2 regions of the Variovorax sp. F042 genome follow, and region 2 is predicted to be linked to the other one. Evidence: riboswitches for the same ligand, from Rfam matches in the RefSeq annotation. Region 2 holds a riboswitch; the other holds the start of a gene.

Region 1 (7,568 bases), on a different contig from region 2:
GAATCGAACGCGGTGGTGTTGACCGGCTCGCGGCCCATCTGCGTGAGGCCCTTGGCGAGGATTGCCGTGAGCGCTGCCACTCGCTGCGCAATGCGCGTGAGGCCATCGGGCCCGTGGTACACGGCGTACATGCTGGCCACCACGGCCGGCAGCACCTGCGCGGTACAGATGTTGGACGTGGCCTTCTCGCGGCGGATGTGCTGCTCGCGCGTCTGCAGTGCGAGGCGGTATGCGGGCTGGCCGTGCGTGTCGACGCTCACGCCGACCAGGCGGCCCGGCAGCGAGCGCTTGAATTCGTCGCGGCAGGCCAGGTAGGCGGCGTGCGGGCCGCCGTTGCACAGCGGCATGCCGAAGCGCTGCGTGGTGCCGCAGACGATGTCGGCATCGAATTCACCGGGTGCGACGAGCAGCGTGAGCGCCAGCAGGTCGGCCGCGACGATGAGGGCGGCGTCGCACTGATGCGCGTGGCCCGCGAGCGGACGCAGGTCGTGCACGTGGCCGGTGGTGGCGGGGTACTGTGCGAGCGCGGCGAAGAACTCGCCGCTCACCATCAGGTGCGGCAGCGTTTCCGACACGGTGCTCACCTTCACTTCGATGCCCAGAGGCGCGGCGCGCGTCTTGATGACTTCGATGGTCTGGGGATGGCAATCGCCCGACACCAGGAACACGTTGCTCTTGCTCTTCACGCTGCGCTTGGCGAGCGTCATGGCCTCGGCTGCGGCCGTGGCCTCGTCGAGCATCGAGGCGTTGGCGATGGCCATGCCCGTGAGGTCGCACACCATCGTCTGGAAGTTGAGCAGGGCTTCCATGCGGCCCTGCGAGATTTCGGCCTGGTAGGGCGTGTAGGCGGTGTACCAGGCGGGGTTTTCGAGCACGTTGCGCAAGATGACGCCCGGCGTGTGCGTGCCGTAGTAGCCCTGGCCGATGAAGTTCTTGAACACCTTGTTCTTCGACGCCATCACCTTCAGCTCGGCCAGCGCATCGGCTTCGGTTGCCGGTGCGGGCAGGCGCATCGGCTTTGCGCGGCGGATGGCCGCGGGCACGATGCCGTCGATGAGCTCCGCGCGCGTTTCCGAGCCGATCACCGGCAGCATGCGCGCCTCGTCCGCCGCATCGATGCCGATGTGGCGGGCGAGGAATTCTTCGGCGTTCTCTAGTTCTTGCAAAGAGGGAAGGGCGGGCGTCGGCATGGCGGTGAGGGCTCGGGGAGAAGAAGGAAGGTGGCTGAGGAACTCAGCGGATCAGGATTCGGCGGCGAACTTGTCGTAGGAGGCCGCGTCCAGCAGGGCGTCGAGCTGCGCGGGCTCGCTCAGCTTGACCTTGAAGAACCAGCCGGCGGCCAGCGGGTCGCTGTTGGCCAGCGACGGATCGGCGCGCAGCGCTTCGTTCACTTCGGTGATCTCGCCCGACACGGGCATGAACACGTCGGCCGCGGCCTTGACCGATTCGACGACGCCGGCAACTTCGCCTTGCGCAAAGGTCTTGCCGACTTCGGGCAGGTCGACGAACACCACGTCGCCCAGCGCGTCCTGCGCATGCACGGTGATGCCGACGGTGGCTGCGTCGCCTTCGGCCGACACCCATTCGTGGTCCTTGGTGTACTTGATGCTCATGGAAAAACTCCTCGTGGAAAAAATGAATCGGGGTGCAGAGCCTAGCCTGTCGACCAGGCTCAGCCGCGGTAGTAGCGGGTGGGCACGAAAGGCATCGTCGAGACTTCCATCGGCACCGGCTTGCCGCGCACGATGGCCTGCACGCGCGTGCCCGGCTCGGCGAAGGCGGTGGCCACGTAGCCCATGGCGATGCAGCGGTCGGCCGTCGGGCCGAGCAGGCCGCTGGTGACGATGCCGATGTCATGGCCTTCGAAAGATTGCAGCACCGTGCCGTCGCGCACCGGAATGCGTTCGAGGGCGACGAGGCCCACGCGCTTGCGCTTCAGCGTGTCGTGGTCGGTGTGGCCGGCAGCGCCTGCGGCAGCTACGGCAAGCTGCGCGAGGATCTTTGCCGCGCCTGGAAAGCCGCCTTCGCGCGCGCCGCCCGTGCGGCGCACCTTCTGCATCGCCCAGTTGAGCGAGGCCTCGACAGGCGTGGTGGTGGTGTCGATGTCGTTGCCGTAGAGGCAAAGCCCGGCTTCGAGCCGCAGCGAATTGCGCGCGCCCAGGCCGATGGGCTTGACCTCGGGCTGGGCCAGCAGCAGGCGGGCCAGCGCCTCGGCGTCCTTGGCGGCCACCGAGATCTCGAATCCGTCTTCGCCGGTGTAGCCGCTGCGGGTGACGAAGGCGGCAATGCCGCCGATCTGCACCGCGCCGCCCGTCATGAACACGAAGCGCTCGATGCCGGGCGACAGCCGCGCCAGCGTGGCCGCGGCCTGCGGGCCCTGCAGCGCGAGCAGGGCGTGGTCGGGCAGGGGCTGCACTTGGCAGCGGCTGCCGATCTTCTGCTGGATGTGGGCGATGTCGGCCACCTTGCAGGCGCCGTTGACGATCACGAAGATCGAGCCGTTGCCTTCATTGAAGAACATCAGGTCGTCGAGGATGCCGCCTTCGTCGTTCAGCAGCAGGCCGTAGCGCTGCTTGCCGGCGGGCAGGTCGACCACGTCGACGGGCATCAGGGTTTCGAAAGCCGCCGCCGCATCGGGCCCGACGAGGCGCAGCTGGCCCATATGGGAGATGTCGAACAGGCCGGCCGCGTCGCGCGTGTGCTTGTGCTCGGCCATCAGGCCGGCGGGGTACTGCACCGGCATCGAATAGCCGGCAAAGGGCACCATGCGGGCACCGAGCTCCACGTGGAGGTCGTACAGCGGCGTCTTGAGAAGTTCGGTAGCGGGGGCGGAAGAAGCAGCCACGGGGCACTCCAAAGGGGCAGACGAAATCCATGACGCAAGCCATGGGCCACCCCTGCTGTCCGCTTTACCTGAGAGATTCGCCCCACGATCGGGGTTTGCTCCTTCGGTGGGCCGATGGGCAGTTTTCACTGCAACGGCCTCTCTCCAGCAAGGAAACGCCGGTGTTCACCGGCGCCTTGTCAGTCCTTTTGCCTGAGCGTTCGGGAAACCCCTGCGCCTTCGGCGGCCCCGGCACGCGGGGCTCTCTCCTGACCCTGGCGAGTGTAGTGGATCGCGCGGGGCCGGGGTTCGGCGTCAGTGGATGATTTCGGCCGGCGGCAGCAGCTTGTCGATGCGCTCGCGCAGCGATTCGGCCCGCTCCACCCCGGCGGTTTTCTCGATCTCGGTGAGCATCAGCGCGGCGATGGTCAGCATCGCCTCGCGGTCGCGGGCCTCGCGCAGGGCGTCGCGCATCTGCAGCGCGAATTTCGGGTCGCGCCGCACGAACATGCGCTCGCAGATGTCGAACAGGAACATGCGCGTGGTGGCCAGCGAGCGCTTGCCGTCGAAGGTGTCGGCCGAGGTGGTGGCGACCTGGATCGGCTCGGCGGCGGCGATAGGCGCGGGCCGGGCGGGGGCTGCTACCGGTGCGGGCGCCGGTGCCGCAGCAGCAGCCTGCGGGGCCTGCAGGTAACCCCGCTGCACCAGCGCCTGGATCGCCTGTTCGGCTTCAACCCGGTTGGAGAACAGCGGACTGAAGTCGGTCAGCGAGCGCCGGCCATCGGCCATCAGCAGCAGGGCGCGCTCACGCTGGCTGAGCGTGCGCTGTCCGCCCTGGAGTTCGTCGCGCGCCTTGTCGGTCTTGGTGGGAAACATGGCAGCCACAGCTTTCGGGAATCGAGGGCTGCAGCATCGTTGCAAGTGGTGACATCTTCATGAACCGTTTGCCTTACAGGGGCAATCGCGGCTGGCCTTCAGCCCGCGCTTTCCTTGCGTATGAGCCACTGGTTGCCCACGCGCTGCAATTCCAGCGTCTTGCGGCTCTTCTCGCGCAGCTTGTCGGCGCTGTAGGTCTGTTGAAAGCTCGCGCTGGCCGCCTGCCCCTGGACGCTGATGACCAGGCTGTCGATGCTCACGCTGATGGTCGTCTTGTCGGTAATGCGCGCGCGGCGGTCCGCCTCCCAGGCCTTGCGGTCCTGGCCTCGCGGCGGCGTGAAGTCGGGTGCATAGGCGGCCAGGTAGCGCACCACGTCCCGGGCTGACCAGGCCGCGGCCCAGGCGCGCACGGCGGCTTCGACTTCGCGGATGCTGGAGGCGGGATCGGCCGGCGCTGCTGCCGATACGGGGGCTGGTGCCGCGGCGGGCGTTGCGGGCGGGGCGCCGAAGGCAGCCGGAGCCAGCAAGGCGCCGCCCAGCAGGCAGCTCAGGAATCGATTCATGGCGCAGTCCCCTCCTTGTCGGTTGTTGGCCCTTGGCCCGTCGCCCGATTCTGGCAGTGAACATCCGCCGATTCACCGGGCCGATCAGGCCCCGGAGCCCGGGCCGCTACTTGAACCCGAGCACGTGCGGCAGCCACGTGCTCAGCGCGGGCACGAAGGTCAGGATGACCAGCACCGCCCCATGGGCCCAAAGGAACGGCACCAGCTCCTTCACCAGCGCCGACATCGGCACCTTCGACACGTTGCAGGTCACGAACAGCAGCCCGCCCACCGGCGGCGTGATCATGCCCAGCGTGAGGTTGAAGATCACGATCATCGCGAAGTGCACCGGGTCCACACCCAGCTTGATGGCCACCGGCGCAAGGATCGGCGCCAGCACCATCACACCCGGCAGCGGCTCGATGAAGATGCCGAACAGCAGCAGGAACACGTTGACGATGATCAGGAACATCCACGGCGAGAGGTTCATGCTGATGAGCCATTCGGCCATCTGCTGCGGAATGCCCTCGATGGTCAGCACCCACGCGAACGAGGCCGACAGCCCGATGATGATCAGCACCGAAGCCGACAGCAGGGCAGAGCGCGAGAGGATGTCGGGCAGCATCTTCCACTCGAGCGTGCGGTAGACGAACTTGCCGCACACCAGCGCATAGAACACCGCCACCACCGAGGCCTCGGTCGGCGTGAACCAGCCGGCGCGCATGCCGCCCAGGATCACCACCGGCAGCAGGATCGCAGGAATCGCCTTCCAGGTCGTGACCAGGATCTCGCGCAGCGGAGGCGTTTGCCCATCGCCCTTGTAGTTGCGCTTTTTCGAGACGTAGAAGTTCACGACGCACATCGCCACCGCGATCAGGATGCCCGGCATGATGCCGGCCGCGAACAGCGTGCCGACCGATACGCTCTCGTCCTGCAGCGCGTAGATGATCATGATGATCGAGGGCGGAATGATCGGCCCGACGATGGCGGTCGAGGCCGTGAGCGCCGCCGCGTACGAGCGGTCGTAGCCGGCCTTGTCCATCATCTTGATGAGCATCGACCCCGGCCCCGCCGCGTCGGCCAGCGCCGAGCCCGAGATGCCCGAAAAGAAGGTCAGCGACACCACGTTGGTGTAGCCCAGCCCGCCGCGTCGGTGGCCCACGAACTGGCCTGCGAAGCGCAGCAGCACCTCGGTGAGCGAGCCGCCGCTCATGAGTTCGGCCGCAAGAATGAAGAAGGGCACCGCCATCAGCGGAAAGCTGTCGATGCCGGTGAAGGTTTCCTTCAGCAGCACCATCAGCGGGTAGTTCTCCGCGAGGATCAGCGTGGTAACGGTGGAAAGGCCCAGCGCAAAGGCCACCGGCACGCCGATGGCCAGGAAAATGCAGGCGGAAACGATCAGAACAATGCTGGCATCCATGGTCGTTCTCCTTACAGCGATGCCGAGGCGTTGGCGTCGAAGTGCGCGTCGGACGCGAACTCCCTGCGCAGCACGTAGCCGCGCACCACCAGCAGCCAGTGCACGATCAACAAGATGCCGCCGAACAGCATCGCGCTGTAGATGTAGGCGAACGGAATCTGAGTCACGGCAGTGAGCTGGAACATCGTGCGTTCCATGTACAGCCAGCCGTACCAGACCATGAAGCCGAAGAATGCGAAGAGCAGCCCGGCGACGACGATGCGCACCGCGACGGCCGCGCTGCGGGGCAAGGCGTCCTGCAGGTTCTCGACCGCGATGTGCCCGCCGTAGCGCAGCACCGGCCCGGCGCCCAGGAAGGTGAGCCAGATCATCATGTGGCGCGACACCTCCTCGGCCCATTCGAGCGACTGGCTCGTGGTGTAGCGCAGCACGACGTTGGTGAAGATGATGACCGACATGGCGGCCAGCAGAAGAATCAGCGCCCAGCGGTTGGCGGCGAGAAAGTAGCGCTCGAAGGCTTGCACTTTGTGTTGTTCTCTGTTCTGTCTGAAAAACGAAGCGCCCGGCGCACGCATGCGTGCCGGGCGCGTTGCCGGAGGGCCGGCCGTTGCGGCTCAGGGCTTACTTGACGTCCGTGATCTTCTTGATGTTGTCCGCGCCGAATTCCTTGGCGTAGCTCACGTAGGCGGGCTTCAGCGCCTCGCGGAAGGCGGCGCCGTCGACGGTGCGCGTGACCTTCATGCCGTCTTTCTCGAGCTGGGCAATGCCGTTGTTCTCGTCGTCGTTGACCTTCTTGCGCTGGGCAATGGCGGCCTTCTTCGCGGCTTCGGTGAATACCTTCTTGTCGGCGTCAGACAGCTTGTTCCACACCTTCGGCGACAGCAGAAGCAGCGCCGGCGAGTACACGTGGCCCGTGAGCGAGAGGTGCTTTTGCACCTGCGAGAACTTCGACGACAGGATCACCGGAATCGGGTTCTCCTGCCCGTCGACCGTGCCTTGCTGCAGCGCGCCGAACAGTTCAGGGAAAGCCATGGGCGTGGGCAGGATGCCGAAGGTGCGGTAGCCGTCCATGTGCACCTTGTTTTCCATGGTGCGCATCTTCAGGCCGGCTGCGTCGCTGGGCTTGACGATGTCGCGCTTGCTGTTCGTCATGTGGCGAAAGCCGTTCTCCGTCCAGGCCAGCGCGATGATGCCCTTGCTCGGGAACTTGGTCAGGATGTCCTGGCCGATGGGGCCGTCCATGACTTTGCGCGCATGGTCGTAGTCGCGAAACAGGAACGGAATGTCGACGATCTTGACCTCGGGCACGAAGTTGCCCACCGGACCGGTCGAGGTGTTGACCAGGTCCTGCGTGCCGAGCTGGATGGCCTCGATCTGCTCGCGCTCGCCGCCGAGTGCCGAGTTGGCGAAGTGCTGGCACTTGTAGCGGCCTTGGGTGCCTTTCTCGATTTCTTCGCAGAACACCGTGGAGCCCACGCCATAGTGCGACTCCTTGGAGGTCGCATAGCCGATCTTCAGAACGGTCGGTTGCTGCGCGAAGGCGGAAGTGCCCAGGGCAAGCGAAAGGCAGGCGGCGGCGATGTGGCCGAGTTTCATGATGTCTCCGGGGGTTGGGGTCAGGTGCGCGTCAGGCGCAACGGACTATGCAACACCCGGGAGCTTTACCGCGTCGGGATTTTCACGGACGTACTCGCGAATGACGGCCTCGAAGTTTTCGTCGGACGTGAGCCCCAGCGCCCTCGCGCGCACGGTATCGATGTGGCCCGGCCAGGTCTTCACGATTCGCTGGATCGTCGGGTCGGGTGTGCGGTCCAGCAGGGCGGTGGCGGCCTTGCCGGCCACGCGCTCCAGCGCCGCGGCCATTTCGCCGACCGTGGTGGCGAGAGAGGGCAGGTTGAGCGCGGTG
Region 2 (7,568 bases):
GGAAGGTCTTCAGCAAGGTCCGAAGCGAGCTCTGATGGCAGGTAAAAGGCGGGGAGGTCCGGGCCAAAAGGCCGGAGGCTTGGAGTAAGCTGGCAACACAAGAAAACCCACCCAGGAGACCACCCGCATGAGCACCGCCAGCAAGCCCTTCGACTTCAGCCAGTTCGTCCCCGGATTCGACTTCCTGAAGAACCTCGCCGGTGGCGCCGCGGCGGGCACCGGCGCCGGTTCGGTGCCAGGGATTCCGAGCCTTGCGAGCTGGGTGGCTCCCACGCTGAGCGTGGAAGAGGTCGACAAGCGCATCCAGGAGCTCAAGACGGTGCAGTACTGGCTCGAGCAGAACGGCCATGCCCTGAAGGCCACGATCCAGGCGCTCGAAGTGCAGAAGATGACGCTGTCGACGCTGCGCGGCATGAACGTGCGGATGGAAGACATCGCCAGCGCGTTCACCAAGCAGGCAGCCGCGATGGCGCCGGCGCCTGCCGCGGCAGCTCCGGAGCCCGAACCCGAAGAGGTCGAGGAAGAGGACGAGATGCCCGAAGAAGAGGCTCCAGCACCGACGAAGTCGCGCAGCAGGCCGGCTTCGGCCAAGGCAAAGACCGCGGCGGCCGACGGAGCCGGCGTGGTCGATCCCATGCAGTGGTGGGGCTCGCTCACCGAACAGTTCCAGCAGATCGCCAGCTCGGCGCTGCAGGACGCGGCCCAGCTGAAGGTGCCGGCCATGGCCCAGCCGCTGGCCGATGCGGTCGGCAAGGTCATGGGCAAGCCGGCAACAACGGCCGCCCGCAAGCCTGCTGCGGCCAAGAAGGCTGCAGCGCCGGCTGCCAAAAAGAAGACATCGACAGCCGCGCGCAAGCGAACCTCCGCCCGGCGCTGACGTCATACACATCCATTTGTTGAAGAGAACGGGTTGGCACGCATCATGAAGTTGTTTCCCTCCGGTCACGCCACCCATCCGCAATGGCGCATGGCGGCCGGCCTCGTGCTGGCCCAGTTGCGCGCACAGATGGCCCTGCCCGACTACGCCTCGTCGCCGACGCTGGGGCTGCTCTACATCACCGACCACTATGCAAGCGAGGCGCAGGACATCCTCGACCACCTGAGCGCCGAGCTGCCCGAAGTGACCGACTGGTCGGGCACCGTCGGCATCGGCGTGTCGGCCAACAACGCCGAGTACTTCGATGAACCCGGCATGAGCCTGATGCTTTGCGCCTTGCCGAGCGACCAGTACCGCGTGTTCTCGGGCGTGGCGCCGCTGGGCAATTCCGAAATGAGCGGCTTCGAGGCGCACACGGCACTGGTGCACGCCGACCCGGCAACGCCCGACCTGGCCGAGCTGATCGCCGAGATGGCGGGGCGCACCGACACGGGTTATCTGTTCGGCGGGCTGTCTTCGGGGCGCGGCAGCGCGCTGCAATTCGCAGTCGGCGGCAACGGCAACATCCGCGGGCACGGGGCGGCGGGTGGGGTGTTCTCGGGCGGCCTGTCGGGCGTGGTGTTCGGCGAAGGCGTACGGCTGGTGTCGCGCGTCACGCAGGGCTGCCAGCCGCTGCGCTCGGGGGCAGTGCGCGAACGCGAGATCACCGAGGCCGACGGCAATCTGCTGCTGAAGCTCGACGGCGAGCCGGCGCTCGACGTGCTGCTGGCCGATCTGCAGGTGTCGCTCGAACGGCCGCAGGAGGCCATCGACGCCGTGCGCAACACGCTGGTCGGCCTGGCCGATGCCGGTAGCGACGGCATCCGCCGCACCGGCGACCTGGGCGCCGACGTGCTGGTGCGCCACATCATCGGGCTGGACCCGACGCGGCGCGGCATCGCCATTGCCGATGTGGCCGAGGCCGGCATGCGGCTGACCTTCTGCCGCCGCAACGCGCAGGCCGCGCGGGCCGACCTGATGCGCATCTGCGCGGAAATCCGCGAGGAACTGGAGCCCGAAGAGCAGACGCTCGCCACCGCGCGCGCCGTGGCGGCGGGCGAAGCCGAGGCGGCGCCGCATCCGGCACGGCGCATCGCAGGGGCGGTGTACGTGAGCTGCTCGGGGCGCGGCGGGCCGCATTTCGGCGCACCGGGCGCTGAGTTGCAGATCGTGCGGCACGCGCTGGGCGACGTGCCGCTGGTCGGGTTCTTCGCTGCGGGCGAGATTGCCCGGCATCACCTGTATGGCTATACCGGGGTGCTGACGGTGTTTACGGCCAACGACTGAACGCGATCAGGCCGGCTGCAGCGCGCGCGGCGCGGGCGCAGGCATGCCGGTGAACGCGAAATCCACCTCCGGCGCCAGCCCGCTCACGATCCGCGCGATCGACTTGCCCGAGCCGCAGGCATGCGTCCAGCCGAGCGTGCCGTGGCCCGTGTTGAGGAACAGGTTCGGAAGCCTGGTCTTGCCGATCAGCGGCACGTTGCTCGGCGTGGCGGGGCGCAGACCGGTCCAGAACTGGGCCTGCGTGGTGTCGCCAGCGCCGGGGAAGAGCTCTTCGACGCGGCGCACGATGGCTTCGCAGCGCACGCGGTTCAGGTCGCGGTCATAGCCGTTGAGCTCGGCCGTGCCGGCGATGCGCAGGCGGTCGCCCGACTCCGAGGTGTAGCGCGAAAACACGAGCTTGAATTCGTCATCCGTCAGCGAGACCTGGTGGGCCTTCGACGCGTCCTTGACGGGCAGCGTCACCGAATAGCCTTTGGCCGGGTAGATCGGCAGGCGAATGCCCAGCGGGGCGGCATACAGCGGGCTCAATGAACCCATCGCCAGCACGAAGGCGTCGCCGCGGATGCGCTGGAAGCGGCCTTCGCTGTCGGTGGCTTCGACGTGATCGATGCTGCCGCCGGCTTCGCGCAGCGCGGTCACGGTGTGGCTCATCAGGAACTTGACGCCCGCCGCGGTGGCCAGGCCCACCAGTTCGCGCGCGAAGCGGTTGGCGTCGCCGGACTCGTCCTCGGCCGTGTAGGTGGCGCCGGCCAGCTTCGGGCGGATGTGGGCGAGGGCGGGCTCGATCTTCACGGCTTCGTCGGCCGAGATGACCTGGCGCTCGCAGCCCAGGGCGCGCATCTGCTCGGCGGGCGCGAGGGCGCCGTCGAACTCTTTTTGCGTCGTGTAGAAGTGCAGGATGCCCTGCGTGCGCTGGTCGTAGTTCAGGCCGGTGTCGCGGCGCAACTGTTGCAACATCGAGCGGCTGTATGTTCCGAGACGCACGATCTGCTCGATGTTGTGGCGGGTGCGCGCCGGCGTGCATTCGCGCAGGAACTGGAGGCCCCAGAGCCACTGGCGCATGTCGGCGCGGATGCGGAAGAGCAGCGGGGCGTCTTCCTTGCCCAGCCACTGCAGCACCTTGAGCGGCGCGCTGGGGTTGGCCCAGGGCTCGGCGTGGCTGACGGAAATCTGCCCGCCGTTGGCGAAGCTGGTTTCAGCGGCTGGGGTGGCTTGCCGGTCGATCACGGTCACTTCGTGGCCGAGTTGCTGGAGGTAGTAAGCCGAGGTCACGCCGAGCAGGCCGGCGCCAAGAACGATCACGCGCATTTCAAATACCTTTGAGGTTGCAGCGCTTGAACGACGGGTGTGGTGTGCTATTGAATAAATAGCAAAGCAACCGGACGACCGTAGTCCAAGTTGCCGCTCCCCCTGTCCTCGGTACCTGAGAGATTCGCCCGCTGCGCCCGCAGAGGGTTTGCTCCTTCGGTGCATCACGACCACGTTGGGCGGTGTGATGGCTCTCCAGACGGCGTTTCAGTTGGTGCAGTACAGGTCCCTTGTTCGGACCGACCTGAGCGTTTATGGGAGTTTGCGCCTTCGGTAGGGCCACCGGGGTGGCCCGCTCTCCTGCAGTGGGGCGATTGTAGGCGGGGCTTGCGCGGGCGCCAACCTTTGATTTCTCTCCTCTGGCCGAATGGGATAATCGCCTGTTGATTTGCCGCAAGGCGATCGTTCCATATATCAGCAGGGGACTTCATGATCCTGGTTACCGGCGGCGCTGGCTTCATCGGCGCCAATTTCGTACTCGACTGGATCGCCAACGGCGACGAGCCGGTCGTGAACCTCGACAAGCTGACCTACGCAGGCAATCTCGAGACCCTCGCGTCGCTCAAGGGCAACCCGAAACACATCTTCGTGCAGGGCGACATCGGCGACAGTGCTTTGGTCGATCGCCTGCTGGCCGAGCACAAGCCGCGCGCCGTGGTCAACTTCGCCGCCGAATCGCACGTGGACCGCTCCATCCACGGCCCCGAAGACTTCGTGCAGACCAACGTGCTGGGCACCTTCCGCCTGCTCGAATCCGTGCGCGGCCACTGGAGCGCGCTGCCAGCCGAGCAGAAGACGGCCTTCCGCTTCCTGCACGTGTCCACCGACGAGGTCTACGGCTCGCTGTCGAAGACCGACCCCGCCTTCACCGAAGAGAACAAGTACGAGCCCAACAGCCCGTATTCAGCCAGCAAGGCCGCCAGCGACCACCTCGTGCGTGCCTGGCACCACACCTACGGCCTGCCGGTGCTGACCACCAACTGCTCCAACAACTACGGCCCCTTCCACTTCCCGGAGAAGCTCATCCCGCTGATGATCGTCAACGCGCTGGCCGGCAAGAACCTGCCCGTGTACGGCGACGGCATGCAGGTGCGCGACTGGCTCTACGTGAAGGACCACTGCAGCGCCATCCGCCGCGTGCTCGAAGCCGGCAAGCTGGGCGAGACCTACAACGTGGGCGGCTGGAACGAGAAGCCCAACATCGAGATCGTCAACACCGTGTGTGCGCTGCTCGACGAGCTGCGCCCCAGGGCCGACGGCAAGCCCTACAAGGAACAGATCACCTACGTCACCGATCGCCCCGGCCACGACCGTCGCTACGCCATCGATGCGCGCAAGCTCGAGGCCGAGCTCGGCTGGAAGCCCGCCGAGACCTTCGACACCGGCATCCGCAAGACCGTCGAGTGGTATCTGGCCAATGGCGAGTGGGTGCGCAACGTGCAAAGCGGCGCGTATCGCGAGTGGGTCGAGAAGCAATACGACACGACGAAGGCTGCGGCATGAAGTTGCTGCTGCTGGGCAAGGGCGGACAGGTCGGCTGGGAGCTGCAGCGCAGCCTGGCGCCCCTGGGTGAACTGGTCGCGCTCGACTTCGACAGCACCGATTTCAACGCCGACTTCAGCCGGCCGGAGCAACTGGCCGAGACAGTATTGAAGGTGCGTCCCGATGTGATCGTCAATGCGGCGGCGCACACGGCCGTCGACAAGGCCGAGAGCGAACCTGACTTCGCGCGCAAGCTCAACGCCACCTCTCCGGGAATCGTGGCCGAGGCGGCCCAGCAGATCGGCGCGCTGATGGTGCATTACTCGACCGACTATGTCTTCGACGGCAGCGGCACCAGGCCTTGGAAGGAAGACGACGCGACCGGCCCGCTCAGCGTGTACGGCCGCACCAAGCTCGAAGGCGAGCAACTGGTGGCCCAGAACTGCGCTCGTCACCTGATCTTCCGCACCAGCTGGGTGTATGCCGCGCGCGGCGGCAACTTCGCCAAGACGATGCTGCGACTGGCGAAGGAGCGCGACAAGCTGACCGTCATCGACGACCAATTCGGCGCGCCCACGGGTGCGGAGCTGCTGGCCGACGTGACGGCGCATGCCATCCGGGCGACGCTGCAGGACCCGGCCAAGGCCGGCCTCTATCACGCCATCGCCGGCGGCGAGACCAGCTGGTACGGCTATGCGCGCTTCGTGATCGAGCAAGCCAAGGCGGTGGGTGTCGAACTCAAGGCCGGCCCGGAGGCCGTCGAGGCCGTGCCGACCAGTGCCTTCCCGACCCCGGCAAAGCGCCCGCACAACTCGCGCCTGGACACCACCAAGCTGCAGACCACGTTCGGTCTGCGCCTGCCGCCCTGGCAGGAAGGCGTCGCGCGCATGCTGCGCGAGATTCTTTGAACTTTCACGAGAAAAAGAACATGACCAAGACGACGCAACGCAAAGGCATCATCCTGGCCGGTGGCTCGGGCACCCGCCTGCACCCCGCGACCCTGGCGCTCAGCAAGCAGCTGCTGCCGGTGTACGACAAGCCGATGATCTACTACCCGCTCAGCACGCTCATGCTGGGTGGCATGCGCGACATCCTGATCATCAGCACGCCGCAGGACACGCCGCGGTTCGAGCAATTGCTGGGCGATGGGAGCCAGTGGGGGATCAACCTGCAGTACGCGGTGCAGCCCAGCCCTGACGGGCTGGCGCAGGCGTTCATCATCGGGGACAAGTTCGTCGGGAACTCTCCGAGTGCACTTGTGCTGGGGGACAACATCTTCTACGGGCATGACCTTGTGCACCTGCTGTCCGAGGCGGACACGAAGACTTCCGGGGCCACGGTGTTCGCGTACCACGTTCAGGACCCGGAGCGATACGGCGTGGTGGCCTTCGACGCCAAGGGCAAGGCGAGCAGCATCGAAGAGAAGCCGCTGAAGCCCAAGAGCAGCTATGCGGTGACGGGGCTGTACTTCTACGACAACCAGGTTGTCGACATCGCCAAGGCTGTAAAGCCAAGCGCGCGTGGGGAGCTGGAGATCACCGCGGTGAACCAAGCCTACCTGGATCGCGATCAGCTGAATGTGCAAATCATGCAGCGCGGCTATGCATGGCTGGACACGGGCACGCACGACAGCCTGCTGGAAGCGGGGCAGTTCATTGCGACGCTGGAGCATCGGCAGGGGTTGAAGATTGCCTGTCCTGAAGAGATCGCTTGGCGCAATGGGTTTATTACAAGTGAAGAACTCGAGAAGCTGGCAACGCCGCTGGCCAAGAGCGGGTATGGCAAGTACCTGAAGCATCTGCTGAGTGAAGAGGTCCGCTCGTGAAGGTCACCTCCACCGTCATTCCCGATGTGCTGATCGTCGAGCCAAAGGTGTTCGGCGACGCACGGGGATTTTTCTATGAGAGCTTTAACGGCCGGGCCTTCGACGAAGCCGTGGGCCGGCATGTCGAGTTCGTCCAGGACAATCATTCGCGTTCAGCCAAGGGTGTGCTGCGCGGATTGCACTACCAACTGCAGCAGACACAGGGCAAGCTGGTGCGCGTGGTGCGTGGCGCCGTGTTCGATGTGGCGGTGGACATTCGTCGCGCCTCGCGAACATTTGGCCAATGGGTGGGCGTGGAGCTTACTGAAGACAACCACAAGCAACTCTGGGTGCCCGAAGGCTTTGCGCACGGCTTCCTTGTATTGAGCGAATCGGCGGATTTTCTCTACAAGACCACCGACTACTATGCGCCGGCGCATGAACGAGCCATCCGGTGGGATGACAAGGCCATTGGAATCCGTTGGCCGGAGGTCGGCGTTTCGCCAGTCCTGTCCACGAAGGATCTGGCCGGTCTGTCGTTGGACCAGGCGGAACTGTTCGAACGCTGAAGATTTTCGCCCCAGGCTGGGTGTAGATTGAATGAGCTTGTTTGATGGGGAATGAACAAAAAATGACTGATATGGCGGAATTCGAAAAGGATCTACGCGGGCGCAGGGTTTTCGTCACGGGCCACACCGGGTTCACCGGCGGATGGGCTTGCCTGTGGTTGCAGTCGATTGGTGCCATCGTCGAAGGCTACTCGCTGCCTGC

What was found. Region 2 has a riboswitch for glycine ahead of ACZYSP_RS30440 (D-amino acid dehydrogenase). Riboswitches for the same ligand answer to the same signal wherever they lie in the genome.
Region 1: linked by a shared signal. The riboswitch ahead of gcvT (glycine cleavage system aminomethyltransferase GcvT) and the one ahead of ACZYSP_RS30440 (D-amino acid dehydrogenase) in region 2 are both predicted to bind glycine.

The regions. Positions count from the first base shown of each region.
Region 1 is NZ_JBVASX010000001.1:1,178,961-1,186,528, reverse strand. It holds gene gcvP (aminomethyl-transferring glycine dehydrogenase) at 1-1,190, opposite strand, end outside; gene gcvH (glycine cleavage system protein GcvH) at 1,242-1,613, opposite strand; gene gcvT (glycine cleavage system aminomethyltransferase GcvT) at 1,673-2,845, opposite strand; glycine riboswitch at 2,891-3,003, opposite strand; glycine riboswitch at 3,016-3,106, opposite strand; gene ACZYSP_RS05705 (hypothetical protein) at 3,140-3,700, opposite strand; gene ACZYSP_RS05700 (L,D-transpeptidase Cds6 family protein) at 3,799-4,263, opposite strand; gene ACZYSP_RS05695 (TRAP transporter large permease) at 4,370-5,662, opposite strand; gene ACZYSP_RS05690 (TRAP transporter small permease) at 5,674-6,186, opposite strand; gene ACZYSP_RS05685 (TRAP transporter substrate-binding protein) at 6,284-7,258, opposite strand; gene denD (D-erythronate dehydrogenase) at 7,304-7,568, opposite strand, start outside.
Region 2 is NZ_JBVASX010000015.1:85,996-93,563, forward strand. It holds gene ACZYSP_RS30425 (aminotransferase-like domain-containing protein) at 1-35, shown strand, start outside; gene ACZYSP_RS30430 (PhaM family polyhydroxyalkanoate granule multifunctional regulatory protein) at 128-877, shown strand; gene ACZYSP_RS30435 (FIST signal transduction protein) at 923-2,203, shown strand; gene ACZYSP_RS30440 (D-amino acid dehydrogenase) at 2,210-3,511, opposite strand; glycine riboswitch at 3,604-3,720, opposite strand; glycine riboswitch at 3,724-3,824, opposite strand; gene rfbB (dTDP-glucose 4,6-dehydratase) at 3,941-5,014, shown strand; gene rfbD (dTDP-4-dehydrorhamnose reductase) at 5,011-5,901, shown strand; gene rfbA (glucose-1-phosphate thymidylyltransferase RfbA) at 5,922-6,818, shown strand; gene rfbC (dTDP-4-dehydrorhamnose 3,5-epimerase) at 6,815-7,366, shown strand; gene rfbG (CDP-glucose 4,6-dehydratase) at 7,438-7,568, shown strand, end outside.